DNA from 3 places in the Paenibacillus sp. FSL K6-4396 genome. Region 3 is predicted to be linked to each of the others. Evidence: riboswitches for the same ligand, from Rfam matches in the RefSeq annotation. Region 3 holds a riboswitch; each other region holds the start of a gene.
What was found. A riboswitch is a leader RNA that binds a small molecule or an ion and turns the genes downstream of it on or off. The one in region 3 is predicted to bind S-adenosylmethionine.
Positions count from the first base shown of each region.

Region 1: another riboswitch for S-adenosylmethionine. It lies ahead of MHB85_RS25835 (methionine ABC transporter ATP-binding protein); the one in region 3 lies ahead of metA (homoserine O-acetyltransferase MetA).
Region 2: another riboswitch for S-adenosylmethionine. It lies ahead of mmuP (S-methylmethionine permease); the one in region 3 lies ahead of metA (homoserine O-acetyltransferase MetA).

Region 1 covers NZ_JBBOCR010000001.1:5,904,180-5,911,339, reverse strand. The annotation lists gene MHB85_RS25855 (DUF2515 family protein) at 1-904, opposite strand, end outside; gene MHB85_RS25850 (thioredoxin family protein) at 1,046-1,390, shown strand; gene MHB85_RS25845 (COX15/CtaA family protein) at 1,754-2,641, shown strand; gene MHB85_RS25840 (Cthe_2314 family HEPN domain-containing protein) at 2,851-3,567, shown strand; SAM riboswitch class I at 3,697-3,838, shown strand; gene MHB85_RS25835 (methionine ABC transporter ATP-binding protein) at 3,965-4,999, shown strand; gene MHB85_RS25830 (methionine ABC transporter permease) at 5,000-5,659, shown strand; gene MHB85_RS25825 (MetQ/NlpA family ABC transporter substrate-binding protein) at 5,735-6,574, shown strand; gene MHB85_RS25820 (DUF2167 domain-containing protein) at 6,698-7,160, opposite strand, start outside.
Region 2 covers NZ_JBBOCR010000001.1:6,169,867-6,177,026, forward strand. The annotation lists gene MHB85_RS27125 (ABC transporter permease) at 1-482, shown strand, start outside; gene mmuM (homocysteine S-methyltransferase) at 562-1,629, opposite strand; gene mmuP (S-methylmethionine permease) at 1,607-3,019, opposite strand; SAM riboswitch class I at 3,112-3,213, opposite strand; gene MHB85_RS27140 (Ger(x)C family spore germination protein) at 3,284-4,486, opposite strand; gene MHB85_RS27145 (GerAB/ArcD/ProY family transporter) at 4,483-5,583, opposite strand; gene MHB85_RS27150 (spore germination protein) at 5,617-7,160, opposite strand, start outside.
Region 3 covers NZ_JBBOCR010000001.1:1,954,883-1,962,042, reverse strand. The annotation lists gene MHB85_RS08975 (aldo/keto reductase) at 1-480, opposite strand, end outside; gene mqnC (cyclic dehypoxanthinyl futalosine synthase) at 714-1,850, opposite strand; gene MHB85_RS08965 (trans-sulfuration enzyme family protein) at 2,092-3,264, opposite strand; gene MHB85_RS08960 (PLP-dependent transferase) at 3,261-4,448, opposite strand; gene metA (homoserine O-acetyltransferase MetA) at 4,473-5,390, opposite strand; SAM riboswitch class I at 5,627-5,750, opposite strand; gene corA (magnesium/cobalt transporter CorA) at 6,202-7,137, shown strand.

The sequences.
Region 1 (7,160 bases), 3.9 Mb from region 3:
AGGCATATAGGCCTTTACCAAACATGATCCGCTCATCCAACTTTCCAAAATGTTCAATGACGCGTCCTGTGAGTCCTGCTCCCCGTCCGAGAGGAAAGACGATATGATTCAGACCCGCCAAATTATGCAGATGGAATGCGGGTTTCGAAAGTACTTCTTTTTGAAAATAAGGATGCTGCACCACCCGGCTCTCGATATAGTTCTGCTCATTAATAATTAATGCCACACTAAGCAGTGAACTGCACCGTTCCAGCCAAAAGCGTTCCCAAAACGGCGTCATAAACGCCGATATGTGAAAGTGCGATAAGAGATGGAAACAGCTTCGTCCGATCCGGCGACTGTTCATATACAGCAGTAGCTGGGGATAGGCATCCTGGAAAATGAGTGCATTGCACCGCTCCAGCAGCCGATACATATACTCGCGATCGCTCTGATTCTGTAGATTATGCATTAAGTCACTCTGAAGATCTGTCATGTGATATCCGCCGTTGCGAGAGACCATATGGGCCAGCAGTGCCCAATGGAGTTCAGGGTATTGCTCATAACATTCCAGATAAGCTGCCGTGCGGGTGATATTACTCCGATTGTGCTCTTGAGTCAGTGTCTTAATCTCTTCCAGAATGATGCAATCTTCTTCGCAGACGAGTGCGCTTTGAACCTGGTCCGTGCGTGCAAAAGATTTGTTGCTGGCAGGTAACAAACGCTCCACCTCAGACTGTAAGGCAGCTGCCGTATCTGTATCCCACTCGATGTCACGCAAAGGGTGACGAAGCTGTGCAGAAGCTTGCCATGCAGCCTGTTTGCCACGCCAGATTTCCCGGGCAGCACCCGGAATGGAACGGACCATCTGCAGGAGGGACCCGTGATGTTGTTCGCTGGAAGAATCGGTTCTGGTGGAAGTCATGATGTGACATCCTTTCATGATGTTCTGGGTTTATTTTCACAGACCATGTGGTTATTCTAAGTATGCGCTGATTATTTGACTTCCACTCGCCAATTTGCTTCACTTAGGGTAAGACAAGGTACAGAAAGGGAGATGAACCGAATGGAACAGATTACTTCCAAACCGGCTTTTGATGTAGCCATCCAATCCCCACGTTTGACGATTGCCGTATTCAAGGCAGACTGGTGTGGTGACTGCAAATACATCGATCCGTTTATGCCTGAGGTTGAAGAGAAATATACACGTGAACTGACTTTGATTGAGGTCGACGTGGATCAGGTTGGAACCGTTAGTGAAGAGCAGAATATTCTTGGCATTCCGAGCTTTGTGGCGTATACAGATGGCCGCGAACTCGTACGGTATGTGAACAAGCTGCGCAAGTCGAGAGAAGAGATTGAGCAGTTCTTAGATCGAGCAGTTGAAGTGTACAACACGATCCATAAATGATAATAAAAGTATGACAGGTTCATTTTGTAAAAGGGTATACTAGATGAAACGCCATTTCTCTTGAAATAGGGAAATGGCGTTTGTGTTTAGGATTCAGTTTAAGACACAATTCAACTGGCATATCCCTCAATTACATAACCCCAATGACCTGCGGGTCATTATTTCACCAGACGTTAACATTTTGTCACAAAGCGCGACGTCAATGAACATTTTATCCGGTATAATGAATTTAGTTGTGAAATAAGTGTCAAAGTACCGAAACAAGCGGAGAATATTCTTCGCCATCTTAAACCAACAGCGGGTGAGAAAAATTTGAAACACTTAACTTTGTTTAAATGGTTAACCGTATTAACCTGTCTTGTCATGTTTCTGGCCACTTTTGGTGGAGGCATCGTAACCAAAACGGAATCAGGCCTTGGCTGCGGAACAGAATGGCCTTTATGTAACGGAAAACTCGTTCCGGCACATACTGTGGCTTCACTCATTGAATATTCCCACCGCGCTGTAAGTGCACTGGCTGGACTGTTGTCCATTGCCTCATTTGTTGCTTTTCTGCGGTTTGGCAAGTCACGCCGTGACCTGCAATTGTTTTCTTTCTTAACTCTGGTATTTGTTATCGTCCAGGGAATCATGGGTGCTTTTGCCGTCGTCTTCTCCCAATCTTCAGCAGTCATGGCACTGCATTTTGGTTTTGCACTGATTGCTTTTGCCAGTTCTCTAATGATGGCGCTGGGCATAAGGCAGGAGGCTAAAGATGGCGGATTGGAACGCCTGAATAAATACCCTCGGGTTAGCAAAAAATTCAGGAATCTGGTCTGGTTCTCCACTATTTACACATATCTCGTGGTATACACGGGTGCATTTGTGAGTCACACGGATTCTGCTGGCGGATGTTCCGGATTTCCGCTCTGTAACGGGCAGATTATTCCTGAGCTTTCGGGTGGGGTAGCGGTTGCTTTTGCTCACCGTGCAGCAGCAGCGTCGCTCGTGATTGTTATCGCAATTCTGGGTCACTTCGCTTACCGTAATCATCCGGACAACAAGGAAATGCGTACCCTTGGCGTGGTATCCGTTGTTCTCATCCTGATGCAAGTAGTCATTGGTATTTTCATGATGGTGACAATGAACCGTCCGGAAGTATACATGTTTGTAGCTCTCGCTCATATGCTGGATATCGCCATATTATTCGGAGTTTTAACGTATATGAGTTTCCTGGTGTACAAGCTGCATCGCCCGGCTAATCGTTTCTAAGATATAGATCCATTCTTTTTCCAAAGGTACTTGGGCTAAATATGAAAGTCCACCATCCAGTGATGTACATCATTGGACAGGTGGACTTTGTTTGATGTCAGGGGGATCAGGGCAACCTATGGCAAGCAGCAATTACACGGAATGGATGATGTGTTACGTTTACGGTGATGAATTCTTGTTGATTTGATTTGGAAAAGAGGAGGTTAGATATGCTGCGAACGTTGTTGGGGGAAAAGCCACGTATAAACGAAGGTAAATTGAAGGCAGCGATGGACACAATGGCGCATACGCTCGAGTTATTTCAACGACAAATGCATGTGGACCATGATCCCACGCATGACTATCGGAAACTGTATGTGTGGACTCAGGGACTTATCTCCTCACTGGATGAACTGGAGCAAAGCTGCTTCGCTGCTTCTCATTTTCGCAAAAAAGTCGTTGCAGGCTCAACGGACGACATGACGCCGACTGAAAAAGCCGAGTATGCACGGTATGTGTATTTCTACAAAGATGGCTTTATCCGCTGCTTTGCCATCCTAGATAAGGTGGGCACGGTATTAAATGAAATATTCCAGTTAAATACTTCAAATACCAAAGCACATTTTTCTTATTTTACTGTGTTAAGGCAGTTCGATTATGCGAGAGAGCATCATGATCTTGCGTTGCAATTGATTCAGATCAAAGACTCTTATCGGGAGCCGATGAGTAAGCTGCGCAAACGACGTAATATGGAAATTCACTATATGAACTCAGAAATGCACGATGACCTGTGGCAGTTACACCAGACCTTGCAAGGTAAAGTGAAATTGGAGGATTTGAATCAGCATGTGCAGGAAATGCGTCAGGGCGTGGATATGGTCTGTGAAACGTTAACAGCCTCTTATCGTTATATCAACAGAATATGGAAAAGAAATAATTCCCTTTGACAAATCGGAATACTTGGAATATACTGAATTTCAATCGAATGTTACACGGATATAATTGATATTTCGGAAGTTACGTTCACATTATAAAGCATAAACTACATGAACTTATAAAATCCTACAACAACATATTTCTTATCGAGAGCGGCGGAGGGACAGGCCCGATGAAGCCCGGCAACCGATTTGTAACGACATGATACATGTATCATTCGTTATAGATGTTAGGTGCTAATTCCTACAAAATGGTGCAAGACACGATTTTGGCAGATGAGAAGGTATATTCTTTCACGTGAAGAGCCCTCTTTGTATCTGCAAAGGGCTCTTTTTTTGTACTTTAAGGGGAGTTTTCCTTTAGATCGGGTAAAGATACATGTAGGTGGTTGGAAAGGGGCAAGTGCGATTGATTGAATTAAAAGGTTTAACGAAAATGTACGGCAAAGGGGCAAAATCTACAACAGCGTTATCCGAGCTGAATTTGAGCATCCAAAAGGGCGAAATCTACGGCGTGATTGGCCATTCTGGAGCGGGCAAAAGTACATTGATTCGCTGCATTAATTTGCTGGAACGGCCTACGGAGGGTGAGGTATGGGTCGACGGAATCAACCTGACTGAACTGAGCAAAACCGAATTGCAGCAACAGAGACGCAAGATCGGGATGATTTTTCAACATTTTAATCTGTTATCCTCGGCAACAGTATATGACAATGTAGCTTTTCCACTAAAGCTTGTGAATACACCCAAGGATGCTATTGATCGCAAAGTGAAGGAAATGCTCGCCCTGGTTGGTCTGGAGCACCATAGCAGCAAATATCCGGCTCAATTATCGGGTGGACAGAAACAACGTGTAGGGATTGCGAGAGCACTTGCAAGTGATCCGAATGTACTTCTCTGTGATGAGGCTACTTCGGCACTTGATCCGCAGACGACAAATTCAATCCTGAAGTTATTGCTCGACATTAATGAAAAGTACAACCTTACGATTGTGCTGATCACACATGAGATGCATGTCATTCAGAACATCTGTGACAAGGTAGCTGTCATTCATCAAGGTGGCATTGTGGAACAGGGACCTGTAACCGAAGTGTTCCTGAAGCCGCAGCATGCGATTACGCGGGACTTCATGATGCGTGACCATGAAGCTGGACTCGCTCTGGAAGAGACCGCTCTGGCGAATGCAGGCATTGAATTGCAGGCAGGTGCTGCTTCCAAACTTGTGAAGATATCCTTTCTGGGTAACAAAACGTATGAAGCGATTTTGTCGAGAACGGTACGTAAGACAGGCGTGGATTTTGCCATCCTGCAGGGTACAATCTCTACGATTAAACAGGTGCCTTATGGACAGCTGACCGTTCGGTTCGAGGGTGATTCAAATGCGATTGATCGAACGATATCAGAATTAACCGCTGAGGGACTTGATGTGGAGGTGCTTCGTTAGATGGATTTTTCAACAGTTCGCTGGGAAGAGGTTGGTAAAGCTTCCATAGAGACATTGCAAATTTTGGGTGTATCAGGTTTGTTTACCGTTATCTTGGGTTTACCGCTCGGAGTTCTGCTGTTTATGACGGCTAGATCTGCTTCGATCAAGTCACGGGCAGTGTACACGATACTATCTCTGATTGTTAATATTTTGCGCTCAGTTCCATTTATCATATTGATTGTTGCTCTTATTCCATTCACTCGTATACTCGTCGGTACAGCTACAGGAGTGTTAGGTGTTATACCACCTTTAGTTATTTCAGCAGCTCCTTACTTTGCTCGATTGGTGGAGACGACGTTGCGAGAAGTTGATCGGGGTGTCATTGAGGCTGCGCAGGCGATGGGCGCATCGACCGGACAGATTGTAAGACGGGTCTTACTGCCTGAGGCACTGCCTGGACTGCTTGCGGGTATAACGATCACCATCGTTACGCTTGTCTCCTATACGGCGATGGCGGGCATGGTTGGTGGTGGAGGTCTGGGAACACTGGCAATCAACTATGGATATTTCCGTTATCAAAATGAAATCATGATTATATCCGTAGTGTCGATGATCATTCTTGTGCAAATTCTCCAGATGGCTGGAGATCGCTTGGTTACATTTTTCACCAGGAAATAACACATAGATAACATGATGGATATGCATTCATGCGGACGCCACATGAAAAAAATGATTAGAGAAGGGGTTTTACACATGAAAAAATGGTCTTTTGCTCTACTTAGTCTTATGTTAATTGTGGTTCTCGCAGCTTGCGGAAACAACAAGGACGCCGATAGCGGCGCAGACAATTCAGCAGGTGCACCACGTACAGTTGAATTGAAAGTTGGAGCTTCACCTACACCACATGCAGAGATTCTGGAAAGCATCAAGCCTGAGCTGGAAGCACAAGGTATTCGTTTACAAGTCGTTACGTTCAATGACTATGTACAACCAAACCAGCAACTTGCTGATAAAAAATTGGATGCAAACTTCTTCCAGCACCAGCCTTATCTGGACACAGAGAATAAAGAACGTGGATTCAACCTCGTTACTGTAACACCTGTTCATGTTGAACCTTTTGGTGGATACTCCAAGAAGATTAAGTCTTTGGATGAATTGGCTGATGGCGCAAAAGTAGCCATTCCAAATGACCCATCCAATGGTGGACGTGCACTGTTGTTGCTTGCGAAGGAAGGCATTATTACGCTGAAAGACAACACAAATATTACATCTACGATTCAAGATATCACAGCCAATCCGAAAAATCTGAATATTATCGAGCTGGATGCAGCCATGATGCCTCGTCAATTGGATGAAGCGGATCTGGTATTCATCAACGCTAACTATGCGCTTGAAGCAAACCTGAATCCAGCGAATGATGCTTTGCTGATCGAAGATCTGCAAGGTAACCCATACGCAAACATCCTCGTTTCCCGTGAGGACAACAAGGATGCAGATGCAATCCAAAAACTGGCTGCTGCTCTGCACTCCGAAGAAGTGAAAACATTCATCAAAGAACGTTATAAAGGTGCAGTTGAACCTGCAACTGAATAATTCACGATATGTATGATATGTTGTGAAGCTATTAAGAATAAGCCGTATATCTCTTCTGAAGAGATATACGGCTTATTCTATGTTTCCTAATCTGTGCTGACGTGGGGATTAATAAGGGAAGGGTTAGGGCTTATCTTGTTTCTCCGCGTTGGGTGGATGTCCAGATTGGCGGTAGTAGGATAATTCATTCTGATCAGCATACTGCTGCTCATCTGCTTCCTGCAGGTACGTTCTCTCGGAGGGAGAGAGTGTTTCTTCTTCTCCGTGTGAGCTTTTGATCTTGTATCTGATCCAACCGATTAACCCAAGGACGACAACGAGGATCAAAGCCCATCCTTTTTTGAGCAAAAGAAGAGCACTGAATTTCTGGGAAACCGTGTACCCGATCCCGCCCATCAGAAGACTGTTGAGCCCTATGGTGGATGTTTTGTCAGTCGAAGCATTGTACTCCTCGTAGGTATATCCTGCATTGATGTGAAGTTGATTAAGGACAGTTTCCTCGAATGTCTGGCGGCTCTGTTGAAAGTTGGCCGTATCTGTAACCAGAATGGCTGTGATGTACCCTTCGCGTGTCAGGAGTTTTACA
Region 2 (7,160 bases), 4.2 Mb from region 3:
ACGAACAATTTAAAGATTTTGCATCCGTAGTCACCCAGAAGACATTGCTTGATTCAGTATACGCGGAAGCTGCCAATATCCTGATCTATCCCATGAGTCTGATTGGATTGCTGTTCATCGCTGTGACGTTCATCATTATTTTCAGCACCTGTCGGATCAATATCCGCAAAGAGAGCAGAAACTACGGAATATACAAATCACTGGGAATGACATCCCGCCAGATCCGATTCTCGGTCACGATGGGAATGATCGTACTGTCCTCCATCGGAGCGATACTGGGTATGCTCGTCGGCGTATATGTACTTCCTCTTCTGCTCGAACTGGTCCTTTCCGGTTATGGTATCGTCGAGCTTCCGCTGATCCTGAATTGGGGTGGAATGATACTGTTCGCCTGTCTAAGTATCATTGCAGCGGGTCTTGGTTCATGGTTCTCTTCGCGAATTATTCGTGGGGCATCGCCACGTATGTTGGTTATCGAATAAGGTAGTCAGGATTCTATAACGCAATAACAGCCCTTCCATGCCTTTATAAAAGGTGGAAGTGCTGTTATTGCGTTATGATTTAACTCCGCCACTTCTTCGCAAGTTCGCCAATCTGATGTGGCGTAGTTCGGCAGCAGCCACCAATAATTTTTGCGCCCGCAGCAACCCACTGTTCCGAAGCATCACTCATACTGCCACATGTACCCTGTCCACTCCACGTCTTCGTTGCTGCATCGTATACTTCTCCCGAGTTCGGATACACAATAACAGGTTTATCGCTGGTACGGCTCAAAATACCCACTGCTTCCGTCACCACTTCCATCGGAGCACAGTTCAGGCCAATCGCCGCAACCTGCGGCTCGGAGCCAAACGTCTGTGCACATACCTCAAGCAGTGTGCCTTCGCTGATGCTTATCCCGTCTTTTAAAGAAAAAGATAACCAGGCATACGCATGAGGAAACTCCTTCAGTAATTCAACCAGCACCTGAGCTTCCTGCAAGGAAGGAATCGTCTCAAACGCCAGAATATCAGCACCCGCTTCAATCAGCGCCGCCATACGCGGACGGTGAAATGCGGCAAGCGTCTCATCCGACACGCCGTAATGACCCACATACTCTGAACCGTCCGCCAGATAAGCGCCGTACGGACCTACGGACCCGGCAATAATTGGACGTAGACGAAGACAATTTCCTTCGCGATCCCCTGTACGATCTGTTATATACTCCTCATTCTCCACCGTCTCAGCACGTACCGAAGAAGCTTCTACAAGCTGACTTGTCGAGCTTTCTCTCCCTACTAGTCTACTCTGCACTTCTGCCCACACGTCATCTCTCGCCTGTGCAGCCAGTTCCACCGTCTTGCGGATCAGCTCCAGTGCTGCCTGTTCATCGATCCCTCTCTTGCGGAAACCATCCACCGTCGCCTGATAACTGGATGTAATCGCACAGTCGGCTCCTGCTCGAAAATAATCTGCATGGACCTGAACGATAACATCCGGATTCTCAAGTAACACACGAGCAGACCATAGTGGATCATCGAGATCACATCCATGCTGTTCGAGTTCCGTTGCCAGCGCTCCATCCAGAATCATGACCGGATGTTCACGCAGGATCCGTTCTAAGGGGTTAGTCTGTTGTGCTTGCGTCATGTACTTGTCCTCTTTTCTTATTCACACGTTCTGTCAGATAATAAGCAGCGTAACACACTGCAATAAACGGAACCCCACAATATAGCGCAATTCGCTGTGTCGGGTCAAAGGCAATACCTATGCATGAAGCCAGGCATAATATAAATGAAACAATTGGTACCACCGGATATAGTGGTGTGCGGTAGACCAGATCTTTGACCGCATGTCCTTCCCGGATATATTGTCTGCGGAACATGTATTGGGAGACACTGATACTCATCCATACCGCAACGACAGCCAGACCTGAAATGGAAACCAGTGTAATATACACGGTACCTGGCGCAATGATGCTGGACAGCAAGGCCAACGCACCACCCACCATACTAATCAGAAGTGCATTCAGCGGTACCCCGCTTTTGGTCAATTTGGCAAACCACGGAGAGATCGTTTTTTTGTCAGCCAGAGACCAGAGCATCCGTGAAGATGCATATAGGCCCGAATTGGCAGCAGAGAGAATCGCCGTCAGAATAACAAAGTTCATAATGTCTGCTGCATAGGGTACACCCACCCGCTCCATTACCGCTACAAACGGACTTTCCAGTACACTGGCATCCGACATGGGCAACAAGGCCGACAAGATAATAATCGTTCCGATGAAGAAAATAACCAAACGCCACAGCGTTGTATGAATAGCTTTCGGTATCGTCTTTTCCGGGTTCTCCGTCTCACCCGCGGCAATGCCGATTAACTCGGTGCCTGAGAAGGCAAAGTTTACAGCAAGCATGGTCATCAATATGGCTGTAGCCCCATGAGGGAACCACCCGGATGCGGTAATATTCGATAGAAATGGAGCCGGTTCAGAATCCGCCATGGGAATGAACCCAAACATGGCTGCGCCACCGATAATAATGAAGATTACGATAGTCACTACTTTTACAGATGAGAACCAGAACTCGGATTCCGCAAATAATTTCACCGTTAATGCATTAAACAGAAAGATCATCAGTGCAAAGAGCGCACTCCATATCCATACGTTCACCGATGGGAACCAGCGCTGCATCAGCAATCCAGCGGCTGTGAATTCGGAGCCAAGCGCAACAGTCCAGGTTAACCAGTATAACCAAGCCACCGTGTAGCCTGTTGCCGGTCCGATATATTTGGCTGCATAACTATGAAATGCTCCCGTCTCTGGCATATGAACAGACAGTTCACCAAGACAGAGCATCACCAGATATACAACGATGGCTCCGATTAGATAGGACAGAATGGTTCCCAGTGGTCCCGCCTGCTGAATGGTGTAACCTGAGCTGAGGAATAATCCCGTTCCAATGACTCCTCCGAGAGAGAGCATGACCACATGCCGTGCTTGCATTTTCCGCTGAAAATGCCCTTTGTCGTTGTTGTTTTCCATACCAGCTGCTCCCCTACTTCTTCATCCAGAAAAAACAAAAAAGACCCACTCTGCCTAAAGAGTGCGCCGTTACTGACAAATAAAAACAAACGCTCCTATCTATCAGGCTTTCACCCGCTGGAATTAGCACAGTATCCTTCAGATCTGTTGCTGAGGTTTCTAAGGGCCAGTCCCTCCACCTCTCTGGATAAGAAAATGATTTTTTACTAATATAGCGATCTATCATGAATGTGTCAACATTTAAATAATAAATGGCACACCTCGCTATTCCGTGGAAGACCCCGGATTGGTGATGGTGGTCTTTACCTCATACGTGATCGGCACGGTGCTAAAAATTTTATCCCAATCGTCTTTGACTTTTTTCCATGTTTTAGGTTCTTTGATACGCAAGCTATCCCGAAAATCCGCAACATCTACTTTATAGGTATGCTGCAGTTTGTATAACACCTGTCGAATCTGTTGTTCAGCCAGTTCAGCAAATTCTTTTTCCAATTCTCTGAGATAAGCACCTTTTTCCTCTTCCTCTGGAGCACGCCAATCCTCCATCAACCAGCCTTCGGATTCAGTCTTCACATGGAATGAAATATCATCGCCAACCACTTTTGGAATTATTTTTGTTTTTTTCTTCTTCATTTCATATACAACAGTGAATCCCGCTTTATTGTATGTCTTCAAGATGCCTCCTTTTTCTTTAGGTCTGATCCACGACAGCCCTTCTAGATCCGTTTGGCTGAGTTCCCCGATGAATTTGGTCGTTTTCCCATCAAAGATACTGGCACCGGAGAACTTGTCCTCTCCATTGAAGTTCAGTACATTCTGGAGCAAAAAGCTGGAACCGGATTGCATTTGTGCATCTAGTTTGGAGAGTAGAACGGGGTCCAGGATTTTATTGGACAAGTACGAATTACCTGTAATACCTGTAAGATAAAATGCTGGAATCCGGGAAGGATCATCTGAAGTCAGTACATCAGCAGCGCGATGATGGCTAATCAGCACCAGACAGTTAGGACGAATATCGTTATCCCGAAGTACAAAATCCAGCAGCTGGTCCAGACCATACTTTTTGGCGATATCCTTGGACACAACGATAACCTTCAGATGATGCCCGATGAGCGGATGATCTCGCCTTAGTGCAAACTGACGAAAGATTTGCAGCAAGGAATCTCCGGTAAGCTGTTCATTGGAGTAGGACGTTTTACCAGAAGCAGGTGACCCGGATTGTTGGCTCTTCTGACTGCTGGAGTTACCGGGAGCAATCTGTACCGTGGCTGTCACATTGTTCTGCTTGGAATACGCTCCTCCCTGATTAGCGATGTTTTTCTCAAATTCCGTCTCTTTGCCAATATCGATCCCAAGACCAACGTATACACTTAGATCCTCTATCTCCCGACTGCTCCAACATCCGGATATCGTTAAGAGTATGCATAATACAGTGGCTAAGCGTAACAACATACGGAATGTAATCATGCATGCTTGCCTCCTTTTTTACGAATCAGACTTAACAACAGTAGTACCAGAGGTAAAATGGCAAATAACCATACGGACACGTTACCCAGCATATCTCCTAGTTCGAAGGTATCATCCACGGTCTTGGGCATCATTGCTATCAGATAGATGAACGGAAGCAGACCGTACATAATACCTTTGATTTTTTTGGAACGGAACAAATCACGAATACCCACCGACGCGCAGTAATGTGTGATCGCTGTAGTCGAGAAAATTTGCATAATCCAGATGACCAGCAATAAGGATTCGAATCTTTCGAATATTAAACCTTGTATCTCAAAGCTTCTTACCAAATCCAGCGTTGGCCAGGTTCGCGTTTTGATCCCATCAAGGGATAAACTGCCTATGACCATGACAACCGTGATCAAGTAGATAATGGTGGATATGAATATCCCCCAGCTCATTGCTTTATTGCTTTTCTTCGGATTTTTCATATAGGCAGTCATGACTAACATCACCTCATAGCCCGTATAAGACAATAGTGATGGTTTTAGCCCTTTGAAAACGGGCATAACCCCATCACCGAGAACGGGTCTCAGATTGCCTATCTCGAATAACTGATTACTGAGCAAAATTTCAATTACAAATATAATGATCGTAATCGGCAGAATAATCTCGAACACGCGTACAATGACACCAAGCCCACCCGAGATCATATATATACCGATCCACATGAAGACCATAACAATTGCCCAGGTAGGGGTGCGTTCGAGTAGATACATTCCTGTCACATCAGCCATGACTCTTACTTCAAAAGCTGCAATGACCGTGAAATACATAATCATAGCAAATCCCAGTATGTAAGCAATCCAGTTCCCCGTAATTTCACGGGTGAACTGGAACACGGTTTCCCCCGGAAATCTGCGACACAGGGTAACCATAATTATTCCAATACCTGTAATAATCAGTCCAGACAGTATAATGGAAATCCAGACATCTGGTGTTCCTACAGCCTTGCTAGTTGTTCGAGGCAACGTCAATATCCCGGCACCAAGCATGTAATTGACAATAATTACAACGGCCTGTGTCGTGGTTAGCTTTCCTTGGGAGCCATTCACTTTAGTTCACCTCCAGACCTTCTGTGAGTTAGCTTATTTTTTTCGGTCCTGATCTATCGGATTTGTCATTTTGGGACGCATTCTCATCATATTTAGCGGTGCACGGATAACGAAGTCCTTCCATTCATTGATGTGATAAGGAACCGCTGGTGCCACATAAGGTACGCCAAAGCTTGAGAGTCGTGCCAGATGCGTACACACAAGCAGAAAGAACATAACCACGCCAAACAATCCGAGTACGGCTGCGCTGAACATAGCGGCAAATCGGAGAATCCGTAGTGTTAATCCCGCACTATAGACTGGAATCGTAAAGGAAGAAATGGCCGTAACCGCTACGACAATGACCAGAAATTGGCTTATAATTCCCGCCTGCACTGCTGCTTGGCCAATAATCAGACCTCCTACGATACCCATCGCTGGCGCAATTGGTTTAGGCAGCCGTATCCCTGCCTCCCTCAGAATTTCAATCGAAAGTTCCATGATCAGTACTTCAATGATCGAAGGAAACGGCACGCCCGTCCGCGTTTCAATAATCGTCAGTACCAGCTTCGTTGGAATAAGACCCGGATGGAAGGAGATAAACGAGATATAGAGCGCAGGAGCAAGCAATGCCAGCATCGCGGCCATAAAACGCAGCACTCGCAAAAATGTTCCGGGAATCCAGCGTTCATAATAGTCCTCGGGTGACTGAAGCAACATGCTAAAGGTCACCGGTACAATTAATACAAATGGCGTTCCATCCAGCAAAATTGCCACTCGGCCTTCCAGAAGGGCACCCATTACCCGGTCAGGTCTTTCTGTATTCAGTACCTGCTGAAAAGGACTCAGCGTATTATCTTCGATGAGTTGTTCCACATAACCTGATTCCAGCATCGAATCCATATCCATCTCTTCAATTCGCTTGCATACTTCAGCCACGAGTTTGGGATCGGCAATATCCTGAATATAGGCTATCGCCAAATCTTTTTTGATCCGTGAACCCACTTCATACTTCTTAATAAACAGGCTCTGATCACTTCCATAACGACGCAAAATGCCTGTATTATCGCTTAATTGCTCTGTAAAACCAATACGAGGTCCACGGAGCAATCCCTCTGACAACGGTTCATTTACACCACGTGTTTTGATCTTATGAGCTCCAATTAATAGAGCTCCCGGCAATCCATCGACCAACAGTGCATTCTTGCCAAAAAGCACGCCAACTGAGACCTTTTGAAGGGACTGGGTCTCCTCAATCAAACTGACAGGTAGTAGCTGACCTTGCAGGTAGGCCGATAGTAAATGTGCATTATCCGGATGGAGGAAACCTTCCTGCTTAAGTAAAGGGACACCTTCTAACATCAACGGTGTTATCAAGTGATCATCAATTAAGTCCTGATCTACCAGACCTTCGGTATATACAACGGCTGCCCGTGTATTCGTTCCCCTAATCGTAAATTCCCGAATATGCACGTCAGCATTTTGACCAAAGCTTTCTCTTACACTGGTCAGATCCGTATTGTACTTGCCGGTTAATTTAATATTCGCATATTGGCCTGTTTCGGTCCCTTCACCCTGCCCTTTAGCTGCTGGCGAGA
Region 3 (7,160 bases):
GAACAACGGTAAGGGCAATCCACAAATGCCCGCATGTCGTATAACTCCCTGCTCTTTCAGACGCAGCAACGTTGGAAAGGCTTCTTCTACGATGATCTCTGCTGGCACAAATTCAATATCATGCAGGAACAGAATGTCGATATAGTCTGTATGCAGTCGATCCAGGCTCTCTTGCACGCTATCCAGAATCCGCTGACGTGAAAAATCAAACTCATTTTCCCCATACCGTCCGGCTTTGGTTGATAACATATATGAACTGCGCGGCAAGCTATGGATGGCTTCACCCAACACGGACTCCGCTTTTGTCAGCCCGTAGTAAGGCGAAACGTCTATGTAATTCATCCCCGCATCTACGGCCGCATGTACAGTGCGAATCCCTTCGTCCCGGTCAATGTTACGAAATACAGAACCGAGTGAGGATGCTCCAAAACTCAATACAGGTACGTCCAGTTCCGTCTTGCCAAGTATTCTTCTCTTCATCGGTTTAACCCCTTCCAGCGTGTCTGACTACACAAGTTCCCTTTCATTGTAACAGTTCAATTTCAATATAAAATATCGCCAATTGCGTAACATGTACTGTTTGATGACCTCGAACCGCAGAAAGAAATCAAAAAACCCGCCGTCTCTCCAAACGGAGTAGTCAGCGGGCTTGGCTTCATAAATACTTATCTAACGATCAAAGTTTATAAAGAGTAGTATTGAATTAATTAGAATTAGTTCTGCATTACGAAATCTTCATGTACGGCATTTTCTTCGTCGAACATGCGCACAATCTCGTATCGGGTGTTACGTTGTGCCGGAATATAACCGGACTCTCGAATCAAACGCAGAATGGATTCAATGTTAACTTTGTAAGTTGCACCAGCAGCAGATACAACGTTCTCTTCAATCATCGTGCTACCGAAGTCATTACAACCAAATTCAAGCGACTTCTTACCGATCTCAGGACCCATGGTTACCCAAGAGGATTGAATGTTCTTGATATTATCCAGCACCAGTCGGCTGATGGCTACAGTCTTCAAGTACTCTTCCGGAGTCTGACGCTCCAGCTTAAGGTTGGTATTGTCTGGCTGGAAGGTCCAAGGAATGAATGCCAGGAAACCTTCGGAGTCATACTTGTTCGCAATACATTCGTCCTGAGCTTCACGTACACGGAGCAAGTGTAATGCACGCTCTTCCATCGATTCACCAAGTCCGATAACCATCGTTGCCGTGGTGTTCATACCGATGCGGTGTGCAGTTTGCATAACGTCCATCCAATCACGCCATGAACCTTTCAAGCGGCTGATCTTCCGACGTGTGCGGTCATCCAGAATTTCAGCGCCGCCGCCAGGCAAGGAATCCAGTCCAGCTTCGTGAATGGCACGAACAACTTCTTCCAATGTAAGGCCATCGGATACTTCAACCATTTTCATAATCTCCGCTGGGGAGAAAGAGTGCATCGTGATGTTTGGGAAACGCTCTTTGATGGCTTTCAACAGGTCTGTATAATAGCTGAAAGGCAAGTTTGGATTCGTTCCACCTTGCATCAAAATCTCGGTACCATTCACATCTTCCGTTTCCTGAATCTTCTGGAAAATCACTTCGTCCGGAAGCACATAACCTTCATCCGAACCAGGTCTGCGGTAGAAAGCACAAAAACGGCAGTACACATCACACACGTTTGTGTAGTTGACGTTACGCCCAATTACAAATGTTCTGTATGGTTCAGGGTGCATGCGTTTCATAATGACATTAGCAGCTGCCCCGATTTTGTCCACTTCATTGGATTCAAATAACTGAATCGTGTCTTCCAAGTCCAAACGTTCGCCCCGAAGGGCTTTATCTAAGATACGGTCTACCGTACTCATCGTAAAAAAGCCTCCCTCATGAAGAGAAATTATATAACGATCCGTCCCAACTTGTTCAAGAGAAGCAAGTTCTGGTGGCAACATCGTATTTCTGTACTCCACATATCGTAACACAGGTTACATGTGAAAAAAAGCACCTTATGTACAGGTGCTTTAAAAATAAGTAAAAATTTTTACATATGGAAAAGAATTAGTTCGAACTTAAGTGATACGCATCGGCGTATTCGGGCATCCACTTTTGTTAGGATTCCTGAAGTGCTTGCTCCAAATCTACAATCAGATCTTCGATATCTTCCAGACCTACGGAGAAGCGCAGCAACCCATCTGTAATGCCACGGTCACGGCGAACCTCAGCCGGCATTGCCGCATGAGACATCATCGCTGGGTAGGACAGAATACTCTCCACAGCTCCCAAGCTTACAGCAACAATGGGGAGCTTCACCCGGTTAAGAACTGCTTTTGCACGATCACCTGAACCGACGTCAAAAGAAACGACAGCTCCATATCCTGTGGACTGGCGCTCATGTGCCTCACGGCCCGGATGATCCTCCAGTCCAGGATAAAAGACAGCGGTAATATCACTGCGTTCATTAAGCCATGCCGCCAGTTTGGCTGTACTCCGTTCACTATGAGCCATGCGAGCCCCCAAGGTTTTCATCCCGCGCATCAGAAGCCAGGATTCTTGTGCCCCGAGTACAGTTCCAAGTCCATTTTGCAACTGTTTTAGTTGTACGCCAAGTGATTCCGTGCGAGCAACGGCTAACCCTGCCAGTACATCACTGTGACCTCCGAGAAACTTCGTAGCACTATGTACGACGATGTCCACACCAAGCTCAATTGGACGCTGATAGTACGGTGTCATAAAGGTGTTATCCAGAATTGTGATCAGGTCATGTTCCTTCGACCAGTCAGTTACAGCAGCGATATCCGTAATTCGCAGTGTAGGGTTGGACGGTGTTTCCATATAAACTGCCTTGGTGTTTGGCTTGAGTGCCGCTTTTACTTCATCTATATTGGTCATGTCTACAAAGGTTGTCTCGATCTGCATACGGCTTAATATGGAAGTAAGCAAACGATACGTACCTCCATATACATCTTCCGTTACAATCATGTGATCCCCTGCGGAGAACATCATGAACACGCTTGAGATCGCAGCCATCCCCGAAGAATAGGCAAAGCCTCGTGCGCCGCCCTCCAGCAATGTGATGTAATCTTCCAGAGCCTGACGTGTCGGATTACCCGAACGACTGTAATCATGTTGAGGCGGATTGAAGATATCAAAATGATGGAATGTTGATGCTTGATAGATCGGTACACTGGAGGCTCCAGTCGTTTTGTCAATCTCATCGCCAAAATGGAGTAACTTGGTATCAAATTTCAACTCGGAATTGGGCTTGTTGTTGGACTCACTCATGAGTGCACTCCTCCTTCCACTTCCTGTTGTGCAGCTGTCAGAGCATTGCCGAGATCTGCAATCAGATCATCTGCATGTTCAATGCCTACGGAGAACCGGAGCAGACGGTCATCCACACCTACGGCTTCACGAATTTCAAGCGGAATATCCGCATGAGTCTGTACTGCCGGATAAGTCATGAGTGATTCAACTCCGCCGAGACTTTCGGCAAAAGCAATGAGTTGGATATGACGTAGCAACGGTTCAACATAACGTGCATCCTTCACTTTGAAAGAGAAGATACCTGTGTTACCCGTGGATTGTTTGTTCTGTATCTCATACCCCGGATGATCGGATAGACCTGGATGATACACTTCAACCACCGCTGGGTGCTCAAGCAAGTATTTGGCAATAGTAAGTGCATTGTGCTCATGACGCTCCATGCGAAGAGCCAGCGTTTTCATACCTTTCATCAACTGGTAGGAGTCACTTGGAGATAATACCGCTCCAATGGAATTATGCAGGAACGCCATCTCAGCAGATAACGCCTCACCTTTGGTAATAATTAGTCCGGCGAGCACATCATTATGTCCGCCCAGATATTTGGTAGCGCTATGAATGATGATATCGGCACCCAGTTCAATCGGACGTTGGAAAAATGGAGTCAACAACGTGTTGTCAACAATGGTCAACAGGTTGTAACTTTTCGCCCAGGAAGCAACGGCTTCCACATCGGTGATCATCATCAGTGGATTGGTTGGTGTCTCAATAAATACAGCTTTTGTATTCGGTTGACGAACCTTCTCCAGTGCTGCCAGGTCATTCGTGTCCACATAACTAGCAGTTACGCCGAAACGGGACAGAATACGTTCCAGCAGACGATAGGTTCCACCATACAGATCCAGCGATACAATCAGATGATCCCCTTGACCAAACATGGCAAAGATCGTTTGCAGCGCGGCCATTCCCGAGCTACAGGCAAACCCTGCATCACCGGACTCCAGCGCTGCAGCGGCTTCTTCCAACACTTTACGGGTTGGATTAGTGGTACGAATATAATCAAACCCCGTGCTTTGTCCAAGCTTCGGGTGGCGAAACGCAGTGGATTGATAGATCGGAAAGTTAATGGCGCCTGTTACCGGTTCATTGATGGACCCAATTTGTGCTAAGCGGCTTTCGATTTTCAACTTGTTGTTGTCTTCCATTGCTGCATCCTCCTGTAATCTCGATTAGATTTGCGGGCCAATATCGTAAGGTGTTTCTTGATACACATAGTAATTGAGCCAGTTAGAGAATAATAAGTTGGCATGAGCGCGCCAAGTAGCTGGTGGCACACGGGAAGGGTCGTCATTCGGATAATAATGTCTAGGCAATGCGATATCCAAACCTTTGGCTGCATCCCGGTCATACTCCCACTTTAATGAGAACGGGTCATACTCGGCATGTCCTGTGGCAAAAATCTGTTTGCCGTCTTTGGTAGCAACCAGGAAGATCCCCGCTTCCTCGGATTCAGCCAAAATCTCTAAATTCTCATTCTTTTCAATATCTTCGCGTCTCACTTCCGTATGACGGGAATGTGGAACGTTGAATACTTCATCGAATCCACGCAACAATGGAACATGTGGTTTATTGATGGTATGTGGGAAAACGCCAAAACACTTTTCATCAAGTGCAACCTTGGGTACGTCAAAATGATGGTATAAACCTGCCTGGGAAGCCCAACATATGTGGAGGGTTGAAGTCACATTGGTTTTGGTCCATTCGAAGATCTCCTGGATTTCATTCCAATAGTTCACGTCTTCGAAATCCATTTGTTCCACCGGGGCACCCGTAATAATCATTCCATCGAAACGGCGGTGCTCAATCTCATCAAAGGTTTTATAGAACAGATCCAAATACTCCTGAGACGTATTCTTCGACGTATGGGATTTGGGATGTACGAGAACGACATCCACCTGAATAGGCGTGTTTCCCACCAGACGAAGCAATTGTGTTTCGGTCGTTTCCTTTGTGGGCATCAGGTTTAATATAGCGATACGGAGTGGACGAATATCCTGCTGATATGCAGAAGTTTCATCCATGACGAAGATATTCTCTCCTTCAAGTACTTCTTTTGCTGGTAGAGTATCGGGTATTTTGATTGGCATAGTAAGTCTAACTCCTCCTTGTGCATAGATAGATGCAGCCACCCCTGGCTTGATGTCTTCACATCAATACAGTTATAGACTGCCTTGAGCTTGTAAAAACATTGAATTGCTCTTTCATCCAACGTTACAAACAACCTCAAGTTCCTTAGCGAAAATCACTGCTGAGAAGTCGGGGCATATAACAAAGACCTTCCTCGGATTTCGAGAAAGGTCATATGTAAAAAAGATATGCGCCTCTCTCATCTCTCAGTTACAACAGTGCCACTTGACACTTAGTCGCTGCAAGAATTAGCACCGTGCGGTATACCGCCGGTTGCCGGGTTTCATCGGGCCAGTCCCTCCACCTACTCTTGATAAGATTTCGCTGTATTAGATTGTAATTAAATATGGTTCACCGTCTACTTTATTACATTAATGCCCTCACGTCAAGATGCAGTTCGATGTCTGCTTCCCAGATCGGAACCGTTCATCATCCGTTGTCATACACTGCCTCAGGGCGCGAAATAGACACATTTTTGCGCTTGAAAGCACCTTGTACCAGCGGTATACTAAACAAGGTGTTATAAACCCTTATGTGAGAGGTGACATATTAAATGGATGGCGACCCGAGGCCTGACTGGCAGCCGAATTCCGACAAACTGCATAGAGAATTGACATCAGCATGCCGGCAGCGGGACGTGACTTCCGTTTGATTATATAGTGAACGCAGCCCTGATCTCCAGGCTCCGCTGCCGACCGGCTGATTTGTTCTTTTTGCGCCCATAATGATAATATCCGCCAAGTTGGCGGGTGCAGAAGGAGTAGATTAACGATGAAAATCCGGTTGGTAAACAACGGTGTATTTATTCCGGTGGACGATATTCAGCAGGCGCTGACTCCACCAGCGGAAGGATTTTACTGGATTGATGCAGACGTAGACGATTTGGCGGTACTTCAGCCGCTGTTCTTGATGCATGATCTGGCTGTGGAAGACTGTCTTAGTGACGAAGAACAACGTCCGAAGATTGAAATTTATGAGAACCATTATTTTATTGTGATTAATAGCATCCGTTTTGATGATGAAGAGATATTTCTACGTGCGGTCAACTTATTCCTCGGCAGACATTTCATTATTAGTGTTACCAAGCACAAGGTAAGCGAATTGCGCACACTGAAACCCATCCTGTGGGAACAGGAAATCAGTACACCGGATCGTCTGCTTTATTTGCTGGTTGACTTGATTGTTGATAATTATTTCACCGTAGGTGACCGAATTGAAGCACGGATCGAGAAGCTTGAGGAAGACATTCTGATGCATACCAAAAAGTCACATCTGAATGAGATCATCGGGCTGCGCAGTGAGATTCTGTGGCTGAAAAAAGTCCTTGGACCTCAGAAAGAGGTCATTAACACCTTGAACAAAAAAGATCTGCGTCTCATCGATGATCAACTGCAAAAGTATTTCAGTGACATCTATGAGAATGCTGTAAAAATATCTGAAACCTTTGAGACTTATCGCGACCTGATGGGCAACTTGCGAGAAGCCTACCAATCCAGTATTGCGAACCGGGCGAATGAAATCATGCGTGTATTTACCGCCATTACCACGGTCTTCATGCCGCTGACGGTCATTACCGGTATATACGGCATGAACTTTACGAATATGCCAGAGCTTAACTGGAAATACAGCTATTTTGTTGTGATTGGCCTAATGGTTACCCTGGGCCTGAGCATGTTCTTCATTTTCCGCAAGAAAGACTGGGTATGAACTCGTATGAAATAACGAAGACG